One region of the Nanhaiella sioensis genome, then DNA from elsewhere that is predicted to be linked to it. Evidence: riboswitches for the same ligand, from Rfam matches in the RefSeq annotation. Region 1 holds a riboswitch; the other holds the start of a gene.
The links. Region 1 has a riboswitch for thiamine pyrophosphate ahead of tenA (thiaminase II). Riboswitches for the same ligand answer to the same signal wherever they lie in the genome.
Positions count from the first base shown of each region.

Region 2: another riboswitch for thiamine pyrophosphate. It lies ahead of thiC (phosphomethylpyrimidine synthase ThiC); the one in region 1 lies ahead of tenA (thiaminase II).

Region 1 is NZ_JBKAEG010000001.1:1,188,693-1,200,863, reverse strand. Features, by position in the region: gene V1503_RS05575 (hypothetical protein) at 1-14, shown strand, start outside; gene V1503_RS05570 (purine/pyrimidine permease) at 531-1,817, shown strand; TPP riboswitch at 1,925-2,031, shown strand; gene tenA (thiaminase II) at 2,284-2,967, shown strand; gene V1503_RS05560 (ECF transporter S component) at 3,114-3,695, shown strand; gene V1503_RS05555 (ABC transporter ATP-binding protein) at 3,710-5,179, shown strand; gene V1503_RS05550 (energy-coupling factor transporter transmembrane component T family protein) at 5,191-5,991, shown strand; gene thiM (hydroxyethylthiazole kinase) at 6,017-6,823, shown strand; partial or broken gene tnpB (IS200/IS605 family element RNA-guided endonuclease TnpB) at 7,520-8,639, shown strand; gene V1503_RS05535 (SDR family oxidoreductase) at 8,901-9,776, shown strand; gene V1503_RS05530 (5'-methylthioadenosine/adenosylhomocysteine nucleosidase) at 10,045-10,740, opposite strand; gene V1503_RS05525 (DinB family protein) at 10,870-11,331, shown strand; gene aroA (3-phosphoshikimate 1-carboxyvinyltransferase) at 11,634-12,171, opposite strand, start outside.
Region 2 is NZ_JBKAEG010000001.1:4,536,807-4,548,977, forward strand. Features, by position in the region: gene V1503_RS21455 (transglycosylase domain-containing protein) at 1-1,388, opposite strand, end outside; gene recU (Holliday junction resolvase RecU) at 1,429-2,028, opposite strand; gene V1503_RS21465 (hypothetical protein) at 2,697-2,906, shown strand; gene V1503_RS21470 (DUF1798 family protein) at 3,013-3,381, shown strand; TPP riboswitch at 3,456-3,570, shown strand; gene thiC (phosphomethylpyrimidine synthase ThiC) at 3,747-5,513, shown strand; gene V1503_RS21480 (hypothetical protein) at 5,620-5,787, opposite strand; gene V1503_RS21485 (hypothetical protein) at 6,045-6,173, shown strand; gene V1503_RS21490 (hypothetical protein) at 6,213-6,584, shown strand; gene V1503_RS21495 (YppF family protein) at 6,760-6,957, opposite strand; gene V1503_RS21500 (hybrid sensor histidine kinase/response regulator) at 7,393-10,560, shown strand; gene V1503_RS21505 (response regulator) at 10,560-11,663, shown strand; gene V1503_RS21510 (FxLYD domain-containing protein) at 12,002-12,171, shown strand, end outside.

The sequences.
Region 1 (12,171 bases):
ATAAGACACCTTAAATATAGGCTTTTATCGTAAGACTGTTTTCGTAAGCATTTCGTTCTAATATGTAAGGACGTATATATATATTTAGCGTTCGAGGTATCTTTTCTACTTTTATAATTATTGAGGTTTCATAAGACTCTTCATACTGTCCATTGTTAGTAAAAATAGCAACAAAGTTTACGAAAGGGACATTTCGTAAACTTTGTTGCTTTTATTCACGTGAACTGGGGTTTATTTGTTATAGTCTAAGGAAGTCTCCGAACGTTAGTATATTCGTATTTTGCTCTTATTACGAACTACAACATGCTAAAATATATGACCATATGTATGATAATAGAAAAATCCATATCATAGTTTATAACGCTAACCTCAATTGGTTAGCTATTTTATTATTTCTTTTTAAAGTTAGAAATATTGCACTTATCATTTAGGAGATTCCATGTATTGGGGCAAATTGAATGTATGTTAATATAAAGAATTATAGTAACAATTTCCTGAATTGAATATATATGATAGGATGGAGGTTTTTTATGAGGTTATTATTTTCATCAATGCAATGGATGATTTTTATAATTACAACAAGTGTTGTGGCTCCTATAGTTATTGGAAATTCCTTTGGGTTACCCCAAGCAGAAATCGCTACATTACTACAAAGAACATTATTCGTTTTAGGTCTTTCAGGTCTATTACAAGCAGTATTAGGTCATCGTTTACCGATTATGGAAGGTCCCGCAGGGTTATGGTGGGGTGTGTTTATCGTTTATGCGAGTATCGTTGAAGCTGGAAATCTTGGGACATATGAGGGTTTACAACAGCTTGAAATGGGGATGATACTAAGCGGAGTTTTATTTATCTTATTAGCTCTTTTTAAATTGATCGATCTCTTGAAGAAACTGTTTACTCCAATTGTCACAGGAACTTATTTATTATTGTTAGTTGCACAACTAAGTGGTTCGTTTATGAACGGTATTTTTGGTGTAGGGTATAAACAAGATTCAGTAGATTTTTCGGTCGCTGTTCCTGCGGTTTGTGTTTTAGTTATAACGATATTATTGGCAAAAAGTCGTGTTCCGTTTATTCGAAGATATTCTGTTTTACTTAGTTTACTCATTGGATCACTTCTGTTTGCTGTGCTTCGGCTAGGAAAAAGTATTCCGCCGACCACAAGTGGTATTTCAGTACCACAGATTTTTGCTTGGGGAATGCCACAATTGAATAGCGGGATGATTATTACTTCCATTATGATAGGCTTACTATTATTAACAAATATGCTTGCCTCGATTTATGTTGTAGAAAAAGAGCTACAAGAACATACAAAAAATTATGAAGCTGTAAACTACAATAAAGCAAGCTTTGTTATGGGGATAAACCAGTGGTTAGGTGGTATTTTTTCTGCAATTGGTAGTGTACCGATTTCTGGATCAGCTGGATTTATTGCAATGACCAAAATTATTAATCGCTTACCATTTATTTTAGGAAATGTATTTATCATTTTACTTAGTTTCTTCCCGATGTTTACTACATATGCTGCTATGATTCCCGAACCAGTTGGCTATGCAATTTTATTTTACCCATTTACTATCATGATTGGTTTAGCATTAAAAGATTACCAATCTACACAATTAGGAGATAGAGAATATTTTATTATTGGGCTTTCATTATTGGTTGGCATTGGTTTATTGTTTATCCCTGGACAAGCAATAAATGAACTTCCATCCATGTTAAGACCAATAATAAATAACGGATTAGTAGTAGGCACAGTTATATGTATTACTTTAGATCAAGTGATAAAAAAACAAACTTCCGTGTCATATTAATTTATATCACATTGGATAAAAGGGAAAATATTGAAGTGAGTATGTAGGAATCTTTTGCTTGTGGAAATAATAAAAGTATAGTAAGGTTGTATGTGAAATTAAATATCGCTTACCACTAGGGGTGCAAATCACGTTTGCTGAGAGGGGCTTTGCTGCCTTAACCCTTATACCTGATCTAGTTAATGCTAGCGTAGGGAAGTGGATTGATGACAAACATATTGGATCACATTTTCCAATTCGTCTAATTCCACTCTATTGTAGAGTGGTTTTTGTTTTCTAATGCCTTTATAACAAAGCTATTTATTCATGAACTTTTACTATTTATTATAATGATGTTTTGTTATGATCGAAAACAAAGACAAGGATAGGCAATATGCTGTCAAGAAATTTTCCACTTCATCTTTTTATCATTAGGGTGCCTTACTCTTAGTGAAGCGAATGTTATAAAAGAAGGGTGGAATTTATCATGAAGTTTTCCAAAAAAATTAGAGAAGAAGCAGACCAAATTTGGCAGAGGAGCTTTGATCATCCATTTGTGAAAGAGCTTGCAGATGGGACATTATCATTGGACCGCTTTCGCTATTATGTTCTACAAGATTCTTATTACTTAAGTCATTTTGCAAGAGTGCAAACATTAGCAGCAGCACAAGCAACTGATCTAAAAATAGTGAGCCAAATGGCATCTCATGCGATCGGTACGAATGAAGCTGAATTATCTCTTCATAAGGACTTTATGGTTCAGCTAGGTATCACCGAAGAAGAAAAAGCTAATTTTAAACCAGCTCCAACAGCATACGCATACACTTCTCATATGTATCGTGCAGCACATACTGGGCATATAGGAGACACAATCGCTGCTTTGTTACCATGCTACTGGTTATATTATGAGATTGGAGAGCAGCTCGTTCATGCAAATCCAACTGAACCTATATACCAACAATGGATTCAAACATATGGTGGTGATTGGTTCCGCAAATTAGTTGAAGAAGTCATCGATTTGCTTGATGACATTGCTGATCAAGTAACAGAAGCTGATAGAGAAAGAATGCAGGAGCACTTTATCATTAGTAGTCAATATGAACTAATGTTTTGGGAGATGGCATATACACAAGAAACCTGGCCTATTTCAGCAATGTCAACATCCAAATAAAGCATGCTAGTCAGGTTGAAAAATTTTGTGAGGTCTCTTATCTAATATAAAACGATGACAATCGCATAATTCTCGTTTTTGGCTTGTAATTTTGGAAAACAACTTAGAGCGTTTTTGATTGATATAAAAGATAGGAGGAAATAACTATGAACAAAGGTTTAAAATTAACTGATATTTTAGTTACAATAGTCATTGCAATCGTATTTGGAATCGTATACAAATTATGGGGAACATTCTATGAAACGATAGGCGCATTTGGGTTACAAGTAGATCAGCTTGCATATGGAATGTGGTTTATAGCAGCAACTGTTGCCTTTTTGGTTATTCGTAAAGCTGGTGTGGCAATTATTGCTGAAATGGCAGCTGCATCGGGTGAATTTATCATGGGATCTGAATACGGATTAGAAGTAATGCTATATGGGTTGTTACAAGGATTAGCTGCAGAACTAATATTTGCAGCAGCACGTTATAAACGCTATGATATCTTAATTGCTTCACTTGCAGGTGCTGCATCAGCAGTAGCATCAATAGGGATGGATTTTTACAAAGGGTATATTGGTGATCTAGCAGCTTGGAATTTAACATTATTCATTGGATTCCGAGTAATCAGTGGGATTATAATAGCTGGTGTTTTTGCATATTATCTCGTTAAGGCTTTGGAAGCAACTGGTGTTACAAATTTAGTTCGTCCTGCATCAAAAGAAGACTATGATGCGTTGGATAAGTAGTTGAGGTGTTATACATGCAAGAAATCACAAGTGTGAAAAATTTACGCTTAAAGTTTACTGGGAGTGCATCTTTATTATTTAAAGATGTCTCCTCTTCTTTTTATGAAGGGGAAAAAGTATTAATTCTAGGCCCTTCGGGATGCGGTAAATCTACGCTTTTGCAAGTGTTATCAGGAATCATTCCAAATTCGATTGAAGTACCTATTAAAGCTGATGAAATTATTACACCGGAATCTTGGGGATATGTTTTTCAAGATCCAGACACGCAATTTTGTATGCCTTTCGTTGATGAAGAAATTGCATTTGTGTTGGAAAATTTGAGGGTTAAGCGGAAGGATATGCCCGAAAAAATTCGCGAATATGTAAATATGGTAAAGCTTGAAGTAGATGACCTCCATACATCAATACAAACGTTATCAGGAGGAATGAAGCAACGCTTAGCGATTGCTTCAGTGATGGCCCTTCAACCTGAAGTATTATTTTTAGATGAGCCGACGGCTATGCTTGACCCAAAAGGGACGAAACAAATATGGGATACGATAAAAGATGTGAGCCGTGACAAAACGGTTATCGTCGTTGAACATAATATTGACCATGTATTAGATTTTATCGAACGAATTATTTTGTTTAATGAACATGGAGAAATCGTGGCAGATGGTCCTAAAGAGTTTGTGCTGTCTACATATAAACAAGAGCTAATTGACCAAGGTATATGGTATCCTGATGCCTGGCATGACTATATTGACAGAACAACAAAGCAAATTCCTACTGTACCTGTTTTGGAAGAATCATTTGTTAGCGTTTCACAATTCAAAGGGTATCGTGGAAAAAATGTAAAAATTGATATAAACAACGCAAATATTTCTGAGGGTGAATGGATTACGATCGTTGGTGAGAATGGTGCTGGCAAAAGTACGTTACTTCACTCACTTATGCAACTGATAAAAACGACAGGTAATTATACAATTGAAGGAAGACAAGTAAAGGAAATAGGTAAATTAACGGATTACTTAACATTTGTTTTTCAAAATCCCGAATTTCAATTTGTCACAAATTCAGTCTATGATGAAATTGCCTTTTCATTGCACTTAGATAAGCTGGATGACCATGCTATAGATGAAAAAGTGACCACCTTGTTACATGAATTTCGTTTGAATGAGCAAAGAGATCAACACCCATATCAATTATCAATGGGGCAAAAGCGGAGGCTTAGTGTAGCTGCTGCAATTGTTAAAGAACAGCAAATTGTGTTGTTAGATGAGCCTACCTTTGGGCAGGATGCAAAGAATACATTTGCAATCTTAGAGCTAATCGAGCATTGGCGCAAGCAAGGAACGATTGTTTTAATGGTTACACATAGCATGGAAATCGCGAAATACTTTGCGACTAGGGTTTGGCTGGTTGATGATGGTGAACTTATTTTTGATGGTACTTCTCAACAATTTTTCCAAAGACAAACGAAAGAATTATCAATCAGCAGATAGGGGGGGAAGTCATGCAATTTGATTTTACCTATAAAGAAACTTGGCTTCATAAAATTAATCCTAGTTTAAAATTGATCACCATGATGATATTATTTTTGTCAGTTTTATTAATCCATAACATTAACTTTATGATCAATTATACAATTATTACACTAATATTGTTTATACTATTTTCTGGCCATCCATTGAAAAGAGTATTGCTTATTTTCATCCCTTTTATCTTTATTTTTGTTACAACAGCAACGTCAATGATTTTCTTCGGTAAAGGGGATACGACGTGGTTTAAATGGGGACTTGTTCATATTACAGAAGAGAGCTTCTTTCGTGGGCTTCATATAGGATTTCGAGCATTAACCTTTGCTTGCCTTGGCATCACTTTTGCTTTGACGACTCGACCGGTTTTCCTTTTTTATTCGTTGATGCAGCAATTGAAGCTCTCACCAAAATACGCTTATAGTTTTATGGCTGGCCTGCGCCTTATCCCAATCATGATCGATGAATTTCAAACAATACGCTATGCAATGAAAGTTAGGGGAGTGGAATCAAAGCGTGGGATGAAAGGTTTTTATGAAAAACTTCGTTCTTATGCTATTCCGATGCTGTCACAAAGTATTCGTCGTGCACACCGCATTGCAGTAGCAATGGAAGCAAAGAGATTTTCACAAGTGAAAAATAGAACATATTACTATCACATATCGTTTTCCAAATTTGATATATCATTTGTCATTTACTTTGTTACGATGATTTCTGTTGCTTATATCATAAGTAACCAGTATCCATATTTTCCAATTACAGATGTGAGGTACAATTAAACGATATTAAAGGAGGATTTACATGATGGAAATTGCAAGTATTGTTTCAGCCTTAAATAAAGTAAGAGAACGACAGCCACTTGTGCATAATATTACTAATGTTGTTGTTACTAATTTTACGGCTAATGGGTTGTTAGCAGTTGGAGCATCGCCAGTGATAGCATATGCAAAGCAGGAAGTTGCGGATATGGCAAAAATAGCAGGTGCACTCGTCTTAAACATTGGTACCTTAAACGAAACTGAGATTGAAGCAATGATTATAGCAGGAAAATCAGCAAATGAACATGGTGTGCCAGTCGTATTTGACCCAGTTGGTGCTGGAGCAACAGCGTATCGAACAGAAACAGCTAAGCGTATTATAAACGAAGTACAGGTAGCAATCGTACGTGGTAATGCCGCTGAGGTTGCAAACGTCATTGATGAAAAATGGAATATAAAAGGTGTAGATGCTGGAGAAGGTGCTGGTGATGTAGTAGATTTAGCAAAAAAAGCAGCACTAAAATTGAATACAACAGTTGTCATTACAGGACAAAGTGATGTCATTACAAACGGAAAGACGACTTATACAGTGAACAACGGTCATCAAATGTTAACAAAAGTTACAGGAACAGGCTGTTTACTCACTTCAGTGATTGGTGCTTTTGCAGCAGTAGAACAGGATGTTGTTAAAGCAGCGGTATCGGCAGTGGCATATTATGGTGTTGCTTCAGAAGTAGCTTATGAGAAACAAGGTATGAATGGTGTTGGCAGCTTTCAAATTGAATTATTGAATCAACTACATAAAGTTAATAAAGAAGAATTAGTAAACAAGGTAAACTTTCATAAAAAATAATAATTCACGGTTAACTATTAGGTGGGGTGTTATTCTCTCATTATTTTTTCTAGCATTTACTATATTCAACATGTTATTTAATCGACAGTATCGATCATTATATAAAGTACTTTAAACATCTTTTATGGTAGATGTCTTTGAATACTAGCCATTTACTTTGCTAACATGGTGCTTTTTTTCACTTATATATGAGTAACGTCTTTAGGGGAAAAAAGGTGCAAAATGTGTTTAGCTCATATTAAAAAAGGCGCTTATATTAACAACAAAACATATAGTTATCCATTTACCACGTACTTCTATGATTGTGAAAAATTAAAACCGTCCTTTTAAAAGGAGGTTTTTTTTGTATGCTTTTTTCGTAAACTTCGTGTGTATTTCATAGTACAAAAAGCAACAATCAATGCGAAAACACCCTTTATGCAACAACTTCCCACTTCAAATAAGTAACAAAAGCAAGCACAGTAAAAATGATCAAAAATGATTTTTTCACTTGCACATAGTGAAAATTCAAGTGTGCATAAAATATGAGAGTAATGAGACGTTTTTTCACCCCAGACAGAAGACCTCCACTTCAAACCAAAACAATGCGAAGCGAGTGAAGGTTAAGTGGGTGATGAATGGCGTTTGGCGTAAGCTAAAAACTCACTTCTAATATGGTATAATTAACCTAATTAATAGATAAGTGAGGTGAAGAAAATGCTAGTCAACAAAGCCTTTAAATTTCGTATCTACCCCACTAAAGAACAAGAAATATTAATTGCTAAAACCATTGGTTGTAGTCGTTTTGTGTTCAATCATTTTTTAGCTGCATGGAATGAAACATACAAACAGACTGGAAAAGGTTTAACATACGGCGCTTGTTCTACGGAGTTAACAAAGTTGAAAAAGGATTTGCAATGGCTTAAAGAAGTTGATAGCATTTTACTACAATCCTCACTACGCAACCTTTCGGATGCTTTTAACCGTTTTTTCAAAAAGCAAAATGACATCCCTAGATACAAATCTAAAAAGAATAAAGTCCAATCGTACACAACCAAATATACAAATGGAAACATTGCCATTGTCGATAACAAAATTAAATTACCTAAACTTGGACTTGTTAAGTTTGCAAAAAATCGAGATGTTGACGGTCGTATTATCAATGCGACGATTAGACGTAATCCGAGTGGGAAATACCTTGTCTCTCTTCTTGCAGAAGTTGAAGTTCAGTCTTTAGAAAAAACAAACTCAGCCATTGGCGTTGATATGGGACTTAAACAGTTTGCTATTCTTTCAGACGGAACAGAATATTCAAACCCTAAATTCTTTCAAACTCTAGAAGGGAAGTTAGCAAATGCTCAGCGTATTTTCTCAAGACGCACAAAAGGTGGGTCTAATTGCAATAAACAACGGATTAAAGTAGCTCGTCTGCAAGAAAAAATTTCAAATGCTAGAAACGACTACTTGCAAAAAATATCTACTGATATTGTCAAAAGCCACGACATTATTGGCATTGAAGATTTGCAAGTCAGCAATATGCTTAAAAATGATAATCTAGCAAAAGCAATTAGTGAAGTGTCTTGGGCGAAATTTCGTACAATGCTTGAATACAAAGCGAAATGGTATGGTAAACAAGTCATCGTAGTCTAAAACATTCGCTTCAAGTCAACTTTGCTCTAGTTGTGGTTTCAAAAACAAAGAAGTTAAGAATCTAAACTTACGTGTATGGGATTGCCCATCATGCGGAACCCATCACGATAGAGATATTAACGCAGGAAAAAATCTAAGAAACGAAGCAATTCGTCTCTTAACCGTAGGAACTACGGGGATAGCCTAATCAATTAGAAGCCGTTAGGTTTCCGTACTTAGGAATCCCCCACTTCAATCATGACCGTAAGGTCTGATAAGTGGTGGGTAGTTCAAAGTTTTAATATTTTGACAATATCAAAAAAATTAAAATATGAGTATGCTCATATTTTATGAATAGTTTATAAATGTGTTGTTAAAGAACTATAAATAGGTTTTTATCGTTATTCGCTTTTTGTGAAATTTAAATATAGGTCTTCTTAAATTGATGAGATTGTTGGAGGTGGAAGTGGTGGAGAAAGTTTTAGTTGCTGGAGCAACTGGTTTTTTAGGACGTCATGTAGTAAAGGTTTTAAAAAAAGAAGGTTATCATGTAAGTGTCGTAGTTAGGAATAAAGATAAACTGAAACGACGAGGTAATTATATGGAACCTGCAATTGATAAAGAAGTGGATCGTGTTATAACCGCTGAGGTTACGAATCCAATTACGCTTGAAGGGATCTGTGAAGGAATAGATTATGTTTTTTCTTCAGTTGGCATTACAAGGCAAAGGGATGGTTTAACATTTCACGAAGTTGATTATCAAGGCAATACCAATTTATTGAGGGAAGCAGAAAAAAGCAATGTAAAAAAATTTATGTATATTCACGTATTCCGTGGTGATGTTTTTGAAGGACCTATGACAGAAGCGAAAGAAAAATTTGCTAAAGAGTTAATCAGTTCTAAACTGGTGCATTTAGTTATTAGGCCAACAGGGTATTTTTCTGATATGACTGAATTTCTCAATTTAGCTTTAAAAGGTAGAGCTTTTTTAATTGGTAAGGGAATGAATAAATTAAATCCTATCCACGGGGAAGACTTGGCAAAATTTTGTGTGGAATCTTTTGAACGCTATTCTAATGAGGTTTTGGATGTAGGGGGGCCTGAAATATTAACCCATCAACAAATAGCTAAAATAGCTTTTAAAGTTATAGGAGAAAAAGAAAAGATAACATACTTACCAGCAGTATTATTTCCACCCATATTAAAAGTTTATAAAATGATAAATAAGCAACAATACGGTATATTTTTATTTTTTTATCAAGGGGTGATTCAAAATATGATCGCTCCTAAATATGGTTCCTTGTCGTTGGAAGATTTTTTTGTACAATATTTGAATGAGAGATAGAAAGATGTACAATGTGTCATAATACCCATTCTCTCAGATGAAAATTAACACTTACTTTGGTTTTGTTTAAATGACTGCTATTTTGATCATTTTTACTAAAATTTAACGTTTTAACCCTGCTCTCATTTTTTTGTTATAGTTTGAAAAATAACCATCATTATATAACCCACCTCTACAGGTGGGCCTTTTAATCAATTTATATGGTATTATTTTAGCTAATGTTAAAATGTAAGTTTAAATCGATTTAGACATAGCTGCTTCATACCAGTTACATTACTACAGATGATATATTTTTTATCATATTCATTACTATCGTTGAAGACTTTTCTCCTGCAATTTTTTCAAAGGAATCATATGATAATGAAGCTTGTTCATCAGCATTATCGGATATACACCTAATGATAAGAAATGGGATATTGTTTAAAAAGGCTACATGACCAATTGATGAACCCTCCATTTCTACACAAGCAGGTGAGTATGTATCAATGATTGTTTCTTTTATTTTACTGTCTTCAACAAAACATTCGCCGCTAACAATTCTACCTATATGATATGCTGTCGATTTTAGTGAATCACAGGTTGTAATCGCGCAGTCTATTAGTTGTTTATTTGCATAAAATGCTTCTTGGTAAGGGAAAAGATTTTTCATTTGAGAACTTCTCACATCATGATGAGTTACATCTGACGAAACAACAATGTCACAAACTTTTATATCATCTCGTAAACTACCAGCCACGCCAGTATTAATAATCGCGTCAATCTCAAACTTATCTATTAAAATCTGTGTACAAGAAGCTGCATTTACTTTGCCTACTCCACAGCGAGTAAGTATAACAGGCTGATGAAAAAGAGTTCCTTCATAAAAAGAAAAGCCTGCAATTTTGTGTTCTACGAGTATTTCCATTTCTTTTTTGAGCAGGTCAATCTCAACCTGCATTGCTCCGATAATAGCTATTTTTTTCAATGACTATTCACCTCAGTTTATACTTGACGTAATTACAATATATTAAAGTTTGACGTAGCATGCAAAAAATATTTAACTTAATAGATTATAAATTATAGATTGGAGCTAATAAACGTGGTTTCAAGTAACATATATCATTTATTCAAATACAATTGGCACGTAAGAGATGAATGGTTCCATTGGTGTAAGCAATTAACTGCTGAAGATTTATTATCAGATCGTGTTGGAGGCGTTGGGAGCATTCTTTATACGTTATTTCACATTATTGATGTTGAGTACAGTTGGATTCGTGCAATTCAAGGTGAAGAGGATAAGGTGATAGAATTTAAAAAATATTATACGCTTGAGAACATTATTTCACTTTCATATGCCTGTCGCTCTGACATTGAGGGCTTTATTGAGAAAAACTCACAATGGTTAGATGATGAACATGTTACTGTGTCGTGGGATGACGAGGAATTTACGAAGCTAGAAATTTTAAACCATGTCATTGTTCATGAAATTCATCATCACGGTCAACTATCTGTTTGGGCCAGAGAGCTAAATTTAGTACCTGTTGGCGCAAATTACATTGGAAGGGGGTTGAGATAAGCCAGATTCTACTCGGCTACTTTATCGAATCTCACCCCATTTAATAAAAACGAAAGGAGCTTCTGTTCCTAGACGTACTGAATGACTACAGTTGTTTGAGGTATTAACCGAACCTTACGATATAATAGTTAATAACTCTTTTCGTAAACTTTTGTTGCTTTGTTCACTCAAATTTGACAACCGATGTGTATTATATGATTTATATGGTTTTTAGAAGAGAGATGATGCCATATGAGTTTATTTCTTTAGCGAAAAACAACAATTAATGCAGAAACTGCCTTTGGTAAATACCATTATACGGTCTAAGATACACCTAGTCCTAGCTTTTTTAATAGATCAAAATAAGTTGGACATGTTTTTGAAACACATCCCGGATTTTCAATCATAATTCCTTCAACACGAGAGCCAATCAGTGATAGAGCCATGGCGACTCTATGGTCATCGTAAGATTGTAATAATGTTGGGGTTGGTTCTCCTGGATAGACAGTCAAACCATCTTCAAATTCTGTCACTTTAATATTTAGTTTTGAAAGAGATGTACAAATGGCATTTATTCGATCTGATTCATGATGTCTAATATGAGCTACTTCTTTAATGGTAATTGGTCCGTCAGCAAACGGTGCAATTACTGCAACGGTTAATGCTTGATCTGACATCTCTTTCATGTTTATTTCGAAGCCTCCCTTTAACCTCGGTGGTCCTTGTAATTCGATAAAATTAGCTCCTTTTGTCACCTTACAGCCCATACGAGCTAAAATATCAGTTAATTGAATATCAGGCTGCTTCGTTTGATAATTGATATTTGGTATACGTATTCTTCCATTAGTTATCGCAGCTAAG
Region 2 (12,171 bases), 3.3 Mb from region 1:
CTTGCTTTATCGAGACCGACTTCTCTCACTGCTTTAACTGCTGGAACATTAACTGACTGTTCTATAGCATATCTCATAGACATCCAGCCTCTATATCCATCATACCAATTATATATTTGTTTATTAGAATCAGCATATGTCATTTGTTCATCATTAATTTGTTCATATGTCGACCATTTTAAATATTCAATTGCAGGACCATAATCAAGAACAGGTTTTATGGAAGATCCTGGTTGTGCTTTTGTATCTATAGCATAATTCCAACCTCTTGCAGCGTCTTGATTACGTCCACCACCGATGGCTCTTATTTGACCTGTTTTCGTATCAAGTAATGTAATTCCAGCTTGGAGGTTCTCGTTTGGGAAGTTGACAACATTATTCGATTGTAACAGCTCATTAGTATATTTTTGTGCTTCTGTATCTAACGTCGTATAGATTTCTAGGCCACCTGAATATAGATCGTAATCTCCAGATTCATTAATTTCTTCTATAACATAATCTAGAAAAGCGTCATAAGGTTCAGATTCTATTGTTGTTACATTCAGTGATTCTTCAACAGGTATTGCTTTGGCTTGTTCAGCCTGTTCAGCTGAAATAAAGCCATGTTGCGCCATTAAAGATAGTACAACATTTCTTCTTTCTTCTGCTGCTTCAGGATTTTTAATAGGATTGTAATTATTTGGACTTTGAGTCATTCCTGCTAGTAAAGCAGCCTGATTTAGTTGCATGTCAATTAAATTATCTTTATCAAGGCCGAAATATACTTCAGCTGCTTTGCCTACTCCGTACGTACTTCCACCTAAAAAGATTTTATTTAAATACAGTTCTAATATCTCTTCTTTAGATTTAATTTGTTCAAGCTTATATGCTAACCATGCCTCTTGAACTTTTCGACTTATTTTTTTTTCAGGTGTTAACACATAGTTTTTGACAACTTGTTGTGTGATAGTACTTGCCCCTTCAGCACCGAAGCCTTCTGTAATATTAGCAAGAACGGCTCCACCGATTCGAATGGGGTCAATTCCATGATGTTCAAGAAAACGAGCGTCTTCAACAGCTAGAAATGCATCTTGAAGTACTGTTGGAATTTCGTTATATTTTACATACGTGCGTTTCTCTATCCCAAGCTCAGCAAATTCATTGCCATCTTTATCAAATACCTTTGAAGAGAATGAGGCTTGAAATGCTTGTTCATCTAATGGAGGCACATCTTTAATGATTACATAAAATGCAATTCCTCCAACTATAGCGCCAATAATTCCTAACGAAAAAAATACTAAAATAAGTTTCTTAATAAATTGAAAGATACTTTTTTTAGGTTTTTGTTTACTTTTATGGTTACGTTCAGCTTGTTTACGTGCTGTTCTTGACTGTGATTGACTTGCCATGTGGTATTCCTACCTTTCAACTTAATAATCCCTAGCAGAGTTATGAGAAATAAATATTATCCAATATGTTAAGATAATCAATGCGTGGCTTATAGCCTAGTGGGACTTCATGACCTAAATCCACTATCTCTTGTTTTGTTATTGATTTTCTATCTCCTTTTTTCATACGGTCCCAAAAACTTAATAGGTGGGTAGCTTCTAGCAGAAAGATCTGTTCATTCTTAGTAAATCGTAAAATGACAAAACACAATCCGTTATGATTTATTACATCTCGCATATGTTTAATTTGGTGGTCGTGAAAGTTTTGCAAAGGGAATGATGTTTTGTTTCTAGTTTCTTTAGCTTCAAAATCTATATACCTACCCTTGTAAATACCATTATAGTCAGTAGTTGAAGCTTGTTTAAAATAGGCTTCTTTAATAACAGCAGCACTTCTTTTCGGATAGTCAACTTGTACGATTTGAACTGGCGTTGGCTTTTTGTGAATAACCGCTATATTGTGTAGTAAATAATAATGATTAGAGTCATTAATATCCTCTTCCAAAGTCATACCACGATTACTGTATGAAGCTTTTTTAGCGGTATTAGTATCTTTTTCTTGTTTTTCTTTATATAATTTACCATTCGGATAGCGAATCACTGATTCATCCTCCTCACCTAACTTCACCAACTATCATAACAAATAGTAAAACTACATTGTAACGATTTTAACAAAGTGTCATCATAATGATGTTAAAAAAAAAGTATAGGTGTTTTTTTTAGTTATGGCAAGTGATAAACTTCTTTTTACACGTTATTTAGCCTCAAATAATTAGACGGTTGTTCGTATAATAATGTTACAAATATAATATTTTGAATGAAGTAAACGATTGGAGAGTGTACTATGAGGACATGTAGTTGAGGTGATTCACACGTAATATATCGAAGATGAGGGAAGGCTAGCCCTCATCTTCGTTTGAAGTTAAGTAGCAGGTTTATTAGGGCCTTCTAGTTTTGGGTTACCATATCCCGTTGCTTTCTGTTTATTTTCTCGAGTATTTTGCTGCTTGTTGTTTTTATTTTTGGCCAACTAAAACACCTCCTAACAATTAGTGTAAACAATCCTGTTATTTTCATGCGAACTGCGTTGTCGAATTGTCGCAAATATAAAATTGTCGACTTTCTTTGTTGAATTAGTTCTAGTTTTGTCAATCGTGGAGGTGTTGAGCTTAACATCACGAAACTATACCGTATAAGTAAAAGAGAGGCTATGTTTAGCTCAATGATTATAATGTAAGTTAAATATACTGATGAGGAGGAAGAAGATAAATGGAATTGACCAATAAAGAATTGCAGAATTCGGTGTTTGATGAATTGCTTGACTATCTTGAATTAATAGATCAAAAGCTTGTTAATCATGTTGAAGAACACATAGGTATATATGTTGAGCAACAACAAAGGAATATTAAAACTATATCAAATAACCTTCATAAAATAGAAAATATATATGACCATAACATCATCGACATTGCACTCTAATCCCACATGAAAATTCAGTAAAAGATACCCTCGCTATCCTTTCAATCAATCCATCGAATTGATATAATATTATTGGAACTTAAGTAGATTAATTGGAGAAAATAATATGGAAAATTACGAAAAATTAATAAAATTAACAAATATGTTAAAGACATTTAATAATAAATGCATAGATATACTGGAACAAAGAAAAGAGCTTACTCATGTTGAAGTTGATTTTTATCGTGAGGTATATCCGTTTGCTAATGAAGTTAATAAAATTCTTGATATGTGGAAAATCAATGCTTTGCAGTGGATTAATGAACAAAACCCTAAGTATATTTATCCAATGCAAATTGAATCGACTATTGAAAATTTGCAAACATTGTCTGTTCAAGTTTTTTATAATGAAGGGAAGGGGAAGCGTTTGTTAAACCTTCATCAATCAGTTGATTATTTATTAAATGCGATGATAAGTGAACTTAAAGAAAAATAATAAATTGTATAATTTCTTTTTTCTCTATTCACAACAATATTAATTGTGTTATAGTATTAACGATAATTACATATGTTCACTACTAGGGGGGTCCAATAGCTTGGACTGAGAGAAGAGCGCTTTAAAGTTCTTTGACTCTTAGAACCTGATCTGGCTCATACCAGCGTAGGGAAGTAGAATTCGACCAGCTTATTGTTACTATAGCTATGTCATAAATTACTTTCAACAAAAGGGTTCTCAATTTTGAGAACTCTTTTTTAGTTGGTATGGGTTAGCAACTTCATAAGATAGTTGGAAAATGTATACTTTATACAAACCGACTATCTGACAGTTGATTCATTCATATTATTGAGGAGGAATTTTCAATGACAAAAGAAAGTATTGCACAAAATATGACATTTCCTTGTAGCAAGAAGGTTTATGTACAAGGAGAACAAGCTGATGTAAAAGTACCGATGAGAGAAATTGAGCTTCAACATACTAGTGGTACTTTTGGCGAGGAAGAAAATGAGCCTGTGAGAGTATACGATACGAGCGGACCGTATACAGACATTGCATATGATGTTGACATACGGAGAGGTCTTCCAAAGCTACGAGATGACTGGATTATTAAACGAAATGATGTTGAACAGTATGAAGGCCGTGAAATAAAACCAGAGGATAATGGATATGTAGAATCAGATGCTCGTTCAAACCTTGAACAATTTCCACATATTAATAAGCAGCCTCTACGAGCAAAAAGTGGCGGATGTGTCACACAATTGCACTATGCAAGAAAGGGTATAATAACCCCTGAAATGGAATTTATAGCTATACGTGAAAATATGAGCCCAGAGTTTGTCCGAGATGAAGTAGCTAGTGGTCGCGCGATCATTCCAGCAAATATTAATCATCCAGAAAGTGAACCGATGATTATAGGGAAAAACTTCCATGTGAAAATTAATGCGAATATTGGCAATTCGGCCGTCTCGTCATCCATCGATGAGGAAGTAGAAAAAATGACATGGGCTATTCGTTGGGGTGCAGATACGATGATGGACTTGTCTACAGGGAAAAACATACATACAACGAGAGAATGGATTATAAGAAATGCACCAGTTCCAGTCGGAACGGTTCCTATTTATCAAGCGCTTGAAAAAGTAAATGGCATTGCGGAAGACTTAACGTGGGAAGTATATCGTGACACATTAATTGAGCAAGCTGAACAAGGTGTAGATTACTTTACGATTCATGCAGGGGTACTTTTGAGATATATACCAATGACTGCAAAGCGTACGACAGGCATTGTTTCTAGAGGTGGGTCTATTTTAGCGCAGTGGTGCTTAGCACATCATGAAGAAAACTTTCTATATACTCATTTTGAAGATATTTGTGAAATCTTAAAAACATATGACATATCAGTTTCTTTAGGGGATGGTCTCCGTCCAGGTTCCATTGCTGATGCGAACGATGAAGCGCAGTTTGCTGAATTGGAAACATTGGGTGAATTAACGAAAATTGCTTGGAAGCATGATGTTCAAGTGATGATTGAAGGACCTGGTCATGTTCCGATGCATCTTATAAAAGAAAATGTGGATAAACAACAAGAAGTTTGTCACGATGCGCCATTTTACACACTTGGCCCATTAACGACAGACATTGCGCCTGGCTATGACCATATTACTTCAGCTATAGGTGCTGCAATGATTGGTTGGTTTGGAACGGCGATGCTTTGCTACGTAACACCTAAAGAACACCTAGGCTTACCGAACAAAGAAGATGTACGTGAAGGAGTTATCGCATACAAAATTGCTGCTCATGCAGCAGATCTTGCGAAAGGACATCCTGGTGCTCAAAATCGAGATGATGCACTTTCTAAGGCACGCTTTGAGTTTAGGTGGCACGATCAATTTAACCTTTCGTTAGACCCAGAGCGAGCACGTGAATATCACGATGAAACATTGCCTGCCGAAGGTGCTAAAACAGCCCATTTTTGCTCAATGTGTGGGCCTAAGTTTTGTTCAATGCGAATATCTCAAGACATTCGAGATATGGCAAAAGACCAAGGTAAAAATGAGTCTGAAGTGATAGAAGAGGGAATGAAGCAAAAGGCAGAGGAATTTACGCAAACAGGCTCCAATATATACGGCTAAATCTTCTATATAGTGAGAAGTAGGCGAATAGCGCTTACTTCTCACTTGTTTTTACCATGAACTTTCATTAAATACTCTTATTTACACAGACTATTTCTAACAAAACTTACTCTTTTTCAACGTGAATTGAAACTGGACGATCTTTCCTCGTAGCTACTGTTTCGATTGCAAATTCTGCTTCTTCTTTATATTTTGCTGCTACATTATGTCCGAATTTATGTTTGGTGTTTTTATAACCTTTCCGTTTATGATTAAAATGCTTACCACGACCCATCCTTAATTCCTCCTATGTATAGTTTTCCATCTTTATTACTATTGGATAAAAAGGCGATAAATATAACTTTTATTCAAAATAAAATGGAATTTAATGATAAAATAAGATCAAACTTCATTAATATCCATAAAAAGAAAAAAATGAAAATATCTCCTATGGATCTTTTGAACTGATCTCTATAAGTGGGATATATTTTAATGATGTTAAGAAAAGTGTACTTCTTAACTTGAACGTATTAACTAGAATGGAGTGGTGAGGTGAAAAAAGAATGGTTCATTATTTTATCGGGGCCGATCATTACTTTAATCACTGTTGGAGTGATTTTAACTATCAATTTATACAAGGATTTTGATGAAAGTGGGTTTTCAACATGGAGCCACACGTGAATTCCACTAGAATCATTAAGAGATAATGACGCAGTCCATTTGTCTTATGGCATGAAATGGAATGGTGTAGGTAGTCCAATTATAAAAGAAATTACAATAATAAAAAATGATGGTACAGCATTAAATGAGAGTGATAGATTATCAGCTATACCTTATATTTATGTAAGTGGATTTTATGGAAGCTTAGCTGAAAATGAGGAAAGAAAAATAGATACCGTATATCGAGATATTCAAGACTATCAACCTGATAAAGAAAGGTTTGTAGTGACATATGTACTAAGAATGGAGGAATTTGATCAATCTTACAAGACGACTGAAATTAAGCAGTTGAAAATAAAATATAAGCTTTTTGGTATAGAGCGTGTTCAGTTCATTGATTTTGATGGTTTTTTTAGGAAAATTGATAATTAGTAGATTAGGTATTGGATAAAAATAGAGGGGATAATAGTATCCCCTCCATATTATGTCTTATAATATGATGTCATAGTTTTTTAGATGAATAGTAAGAGATTAGTCAATTATGTTTTGTTATCGGAAGTCAAATGAACGTGAAAGCCCATTTTGACTTGCAGCTCGCATATAACGTTTAGACGATTTCATCTACAACATACTCAGGCTTCTGCGCTCCATCAGTCTCTAATTGACGTACAATATTTCTATAATCTCTAATGGGAAGGTTTCCATGCAAGTAGATTTGTCTTGCGAAATCAAGCAATTCATTACCATCAATAGGTTCATATTTCCTTTGAGAAATAAAGTGGTTACGCAATTCTTGAACATTCATGAGAACCCCTCCGATTAATATAATTTATTTATATGGTATCACGAAAAAGCACTCTTTTAAAAAATTTTAAATATTGAGAATTCCGACAATTACTTACATTTATTTTATTTTTTTCTAATGGGGTGTTTTCTCATAGAGTAGAAATATATACGCATAAATATTTACAATAATAAGTTTCATTCCTTGTTAAATATGGTGTTAATCGAATACGATCTTTTCTTTACTTATTTCAAAAGCAATACAGATTAGGAAAAGTGTTGCTGTTGTTTTTCATAGTCATTGAACGTATACAACTAGTTTTCTGTAACAATTAGAAAAAAGTTTATTAATCGTGACTGATGAAACACATTACAATTTATTCTTGTGTCATGATTTTGTGTAGTATAATAATTTATTCCGATATTTAATTATAATTTTTTAATTAGGAGAAATAAGATGAGTAAGCATGAACGTCAAATGATCATCATCGGGTTAATATTAGCAATACTTTTTCTATACTTTTTAAATCCGGTGACTAATTCTAACCCATCTGCTCCAACTGCTAATAAAGGAGTTATCGACCTTACCAATTGGAACTTTAAGAAGGATGGCTTAGTTAGTCTTAATGGGAATTGGGAATTTTATGAAAATGTACTATTACAACCTGCTATTTTAAATAAGAACGATTTTAGTAACAACTTTCAAAATGTTCCGAACGTTGGTAATCAAATACGAGGTACGAGTGTAATAAATAAAGATGGGTTTGCTACCTATCGACTAAAGGTATTATTAAATGATAAACATACTGACCAACTTTTCGGAATTAAAATTAATGATATACGCATGGCACATAAATTGTTTATTAACGGTTATTTAGTCGGGCAGAGTGGGGAGCCTACCAACAATGTAGAGACGCAACAAATCGGTAATATTCCTTATGCAAAGTATTTCCCGCTAAATCAATCCTCTTTTGAATTAGTCATACAAGTATCTAAATATGATTATTATGATGGGGGTATTATTGACGATATAGAATTTGGCCTTCAAGAGGACATATCTAAGTTGCAACTCATCTCTTTTGGTACAGATTTAGCTATTATTTTTGTTTTGTTGTTATTTTGTGTATATCATATGAGTATTTATTTTATGAAAATGAAAAGTAACAAGTTTTATTTATACAATGGATTATTTTTCTTATGTTTATTAATCTCTTACTCATGTAGAAGTGAGAAGCTCTTTATGCTGTTTTTTCCATCAATTTCAATTGATACGGCCTATAAGATTCAAGATATATCAGCATATAGCGCAATTTTATTCATATTCTTATTCCTTCATGCGTTAGATGCGACATTACTTTCTAAGAGGGTGATGCGTATTGCATGCTCACTCTTAGTGATTTATCCTTTAATAGTTTTGCTGTTTCCTTATGATAAATATACTCATATGGAGATGTTTTTCTTATTTATTAGCGGAGGTTGTTTAAGTTTTATTTTCTTTAAGTTAGTGAGGGTATTTTATAAAAGAAAATATGATGAGGTCGAGAAAAGAGAGTTATTACTATTATCGAGCATATTTATTTTTCTTTTTTTTATGTATTTCGGTACGATTAATTTCTTTGATATTATGGTAGCTTTGACTGGAGAATTTATACAATGGGAGCCGATTATAAAAACTCGGTCTCAAATTATTTATGATTTAGGCCAATACAGAGAAATAAGTATTGTTATCTTTGTAGCGGTAATGTATATTTTATTAGCTCTTCGATATACACATACATTTGGCATGCTTGAAAGCTTGTCGAATAAGTTAATTTCAATGAACAAAATGAAAGATGAGTTTTTAGCAAAAACTTCTCATGAGTTAAAAACACCATTACACGGTATTATTAATATTTCTTCATACTTGTTAGATAAAAAAGATCAAATGTCAAATAACGAAAGGAATAATCTTACACTCATTCACGACACCTCAGTTAAGCTATCCAATTTAGTAAATGATTTAATTGATGTCTCCAGACTAAAAAATGGACAATTGCAGTTACACATAGCAACTGTAGATATTAAAGTATCAGCTCAAATCGTGTTTGATGTACTCGCATTTGAAGTGCAAGGGAAAAATATTGACTTAATAAATAATCTACACGATTATGCGTTAGTAGAAGCTGACGAAAATCGTTTGCGCCAAATCTTGTATAACTTAATCCATAACGCGATAAAGCACACAGAGCGTGGGGAAATTACTGTTTCATCTCAAAAAATAGAAGAAACCTTATACATATATATAGAAGATACGGGAATAGGAATCCCAGATGAGAAAAGGGAAGAGATATTTAGTTATTACGAACAATTAGACCAATTTATGCAAGTTGATAGCTATCAAAGTATGGGTTTAGGGTTATATATTAGTCGACAATTAATAGAAAAGATGAATGGTCGTATTTGGGTCGATTGGACTGAAGTTGGTATAGGGTCTAGATTTTGTTTTACCCTACCGATTGCCCAAAATCCGAAGCTAGTCGAAGAAGTTGCATCAACAACTGCATCTACATATAGACGAAATGAGGATTTACAAAGCGATAACGACACTACTGCTAATTCTGATCAAACGATTCTCATAGTAGATGACGAACGAGCTAATATTCAAGTGCTTCAAAATATGTTATCAAAGCAACATTTTAAGGTTATTATTTCATTTTCAGCGAATGATGCTTTAAGTAAACTCAATGAACATCCTCATATTGACCTTGTTATAACTGATGTGATGATGCCAGAAATGTCGGGAATTGAGCTTTGTCAAAAAATAAGGGAGTCAAAATCATTCATATCATTACCTGTTTTGTTAGCAACAGTGAAAGATATGCCAGAGGACATCGCTCTTGGCTTTAACGCTGGTGCGAACGATTATATTACGAAACCCTTTGACTCCAACACGATATTAGCGAGGATTCAAACATTGCTTGCTATGAAAACATCGATGGAGGATGCTTTCAATAATGAACTAGCTTTTTTACAAGCACAAATAAAGCCACACTTTTTACATAATGCTCTTAGCACAATTGCATCTCTATGTTATACAAATGTTGATGATGCTATTCGATTGCTCAAAATGTTAAACCAATACTTACGTATCATTTACAACACAACTCCTCAAACGATGTTTATACCACTAGAGCAAGAATTACAGTTGATAGAGTCTTACGTGGAAATTGAAAGAGTTAGGTTTAAGTGGTTAAACTTTACAGCTAGCATAGATGATGAGTTAGATGGATTCTATATTCCTGCATTATGTATTCAGCCTTTTGTTGAAAATGCGATTAGACATGGAGTGTTTAATAAAAAAGGAGAAGGAAATGTTTCATTATCAATCACAAACCGTAAAACCTCTATACTTATTATCATAGAAGATGACGGGGTGGGATTGTCGGAGGAAGCATTAAAGCAGTTTAAAAATGGAGAACTGAAAAATGCAGGGATAGGTATGACGAACATAAGAAGAAGATTAGCATCTTTGAATGAAGCGCATATACAAGTTGACTCAAAAATAAACTGTGGAACTAAGATTACATTGGAATTACGAAAAAGAGTCAAGGATGACTTGTATGATACTGAACTGGAGGGGTTGTAATGCTTAAAGTTATGATTGTGGAAGATGAACAACCAACGTTAGATTTGATGCATTTATTAATAAGTCAACAACCTCAATTAACTGTTGCTGGAAGCTTTACAAGTCCAATAGAAGCATTGGAAATGTTCGCTGACATTCTACCTGATGTGGTTTTTCTCGATGTAGAAATGCCGGAAATGAATGGCATCCAATTGGCAGAAAAAATAGTACAAATTGATAAGGACATTCAAATTGTATTTACAACAGCTTACGAACATTATGCTGTTCACGCATTTAAAGTTTATGCAGTTGACTACCTTGTAAAATTTGTTACTTCTGAAGATATTAATAGAGTGACCTCCCGTTTACTAAAAAATCATTTGGACAAAACAAAACTTGCACAAATAGACTTAAAAACGAAGACATCGATACAATGTTTAGGAAAATTTGAAGTAAGAGGTGAAGGTGGAACAGTTGTTAAATGGCCCACAAGAAAAACAGAAGAGCTATTTGCGTATTTTCTCGTCCATCCAAATCAAGTCATCAATAAGTGGAAATTGATGGACATGTTTTGGACGAAAAATGCAACTGTAAATCTCCACACGACTATTTCTAGAATGAAAAAAGTGCTAAAGGAAAATAATATGAAGCTACAAATTCGTAACTTAAACGACGGTTATATACTGGATGTCGAAGCAGAATATTGTGATCTACTAACTTTTAAAGCGTATTTTGTGCACTATGACAAGGTAAATAAAGATAATCTTAAAATTAGTGAAAGAACCTTCCAAGTATATAAAGGGCATTTATTTGAAATGAAAGATTATTTATGGGTTTTAGGGGTTGAAGAAGAGCTATCAGGAATGTATGAAAAACTAACTCGTGAATTAGCAAGTTTCTTTATTCAAGAAGGGAATATTAATCGCTCAGAAGAAGTTGTGAAAACATTTTTGACTTTATACCCTCTGCATGAAGAAATGACTATATTTCTTCTAAATATATATGCTAGCAACCTTATTTATGAAAAAAGGTTAAAAGAATACTATAAAAACTATGTCAAGTTATTAAGGGAAGAGCTCGGAGTTGAGCCTTCAAATGAAGTAAAACAGTTCATCCAAAACTAAATATAACTGAGCCAAGAGTGTTGTTTGAAATCTAATAATCAAACAGTACTCTTCTTTTTTAAACCGTTAATTTATCAAACTTACATTTGTTATATTTTCCCATATTGATACATCAAAATACCCTTATTCTTTGTAAGAAAATTGTAAGTATCGTTTGATAATATCTTTTTGTAAGGCTGCTATCGTAAACTTTGTTGCTATTTTATAACATATATGGTTGGCATAGTAATCCAAAAAAAAACTGCAATGAAACTCAAGGTATATACATGCTTATTAACAACAAACCATAGCGGTAACAACCTTTTGAAATGACAAACAGAGATTATAGGGGGAATTTGATGAAGAAGTTAAGTGCTTTACTTGTATTCATGTCTGTATTATTGCTATTTATGGGATGTTCTAATGATGAAAAATTATCAGGAGCGAGCGGAGGTTCGGCTTCACCGACAGAAGATAGCAATACAGAAGAAGTTGAAGAAACTTCTGGAGTTAGTGTAGTTGAAGTTGA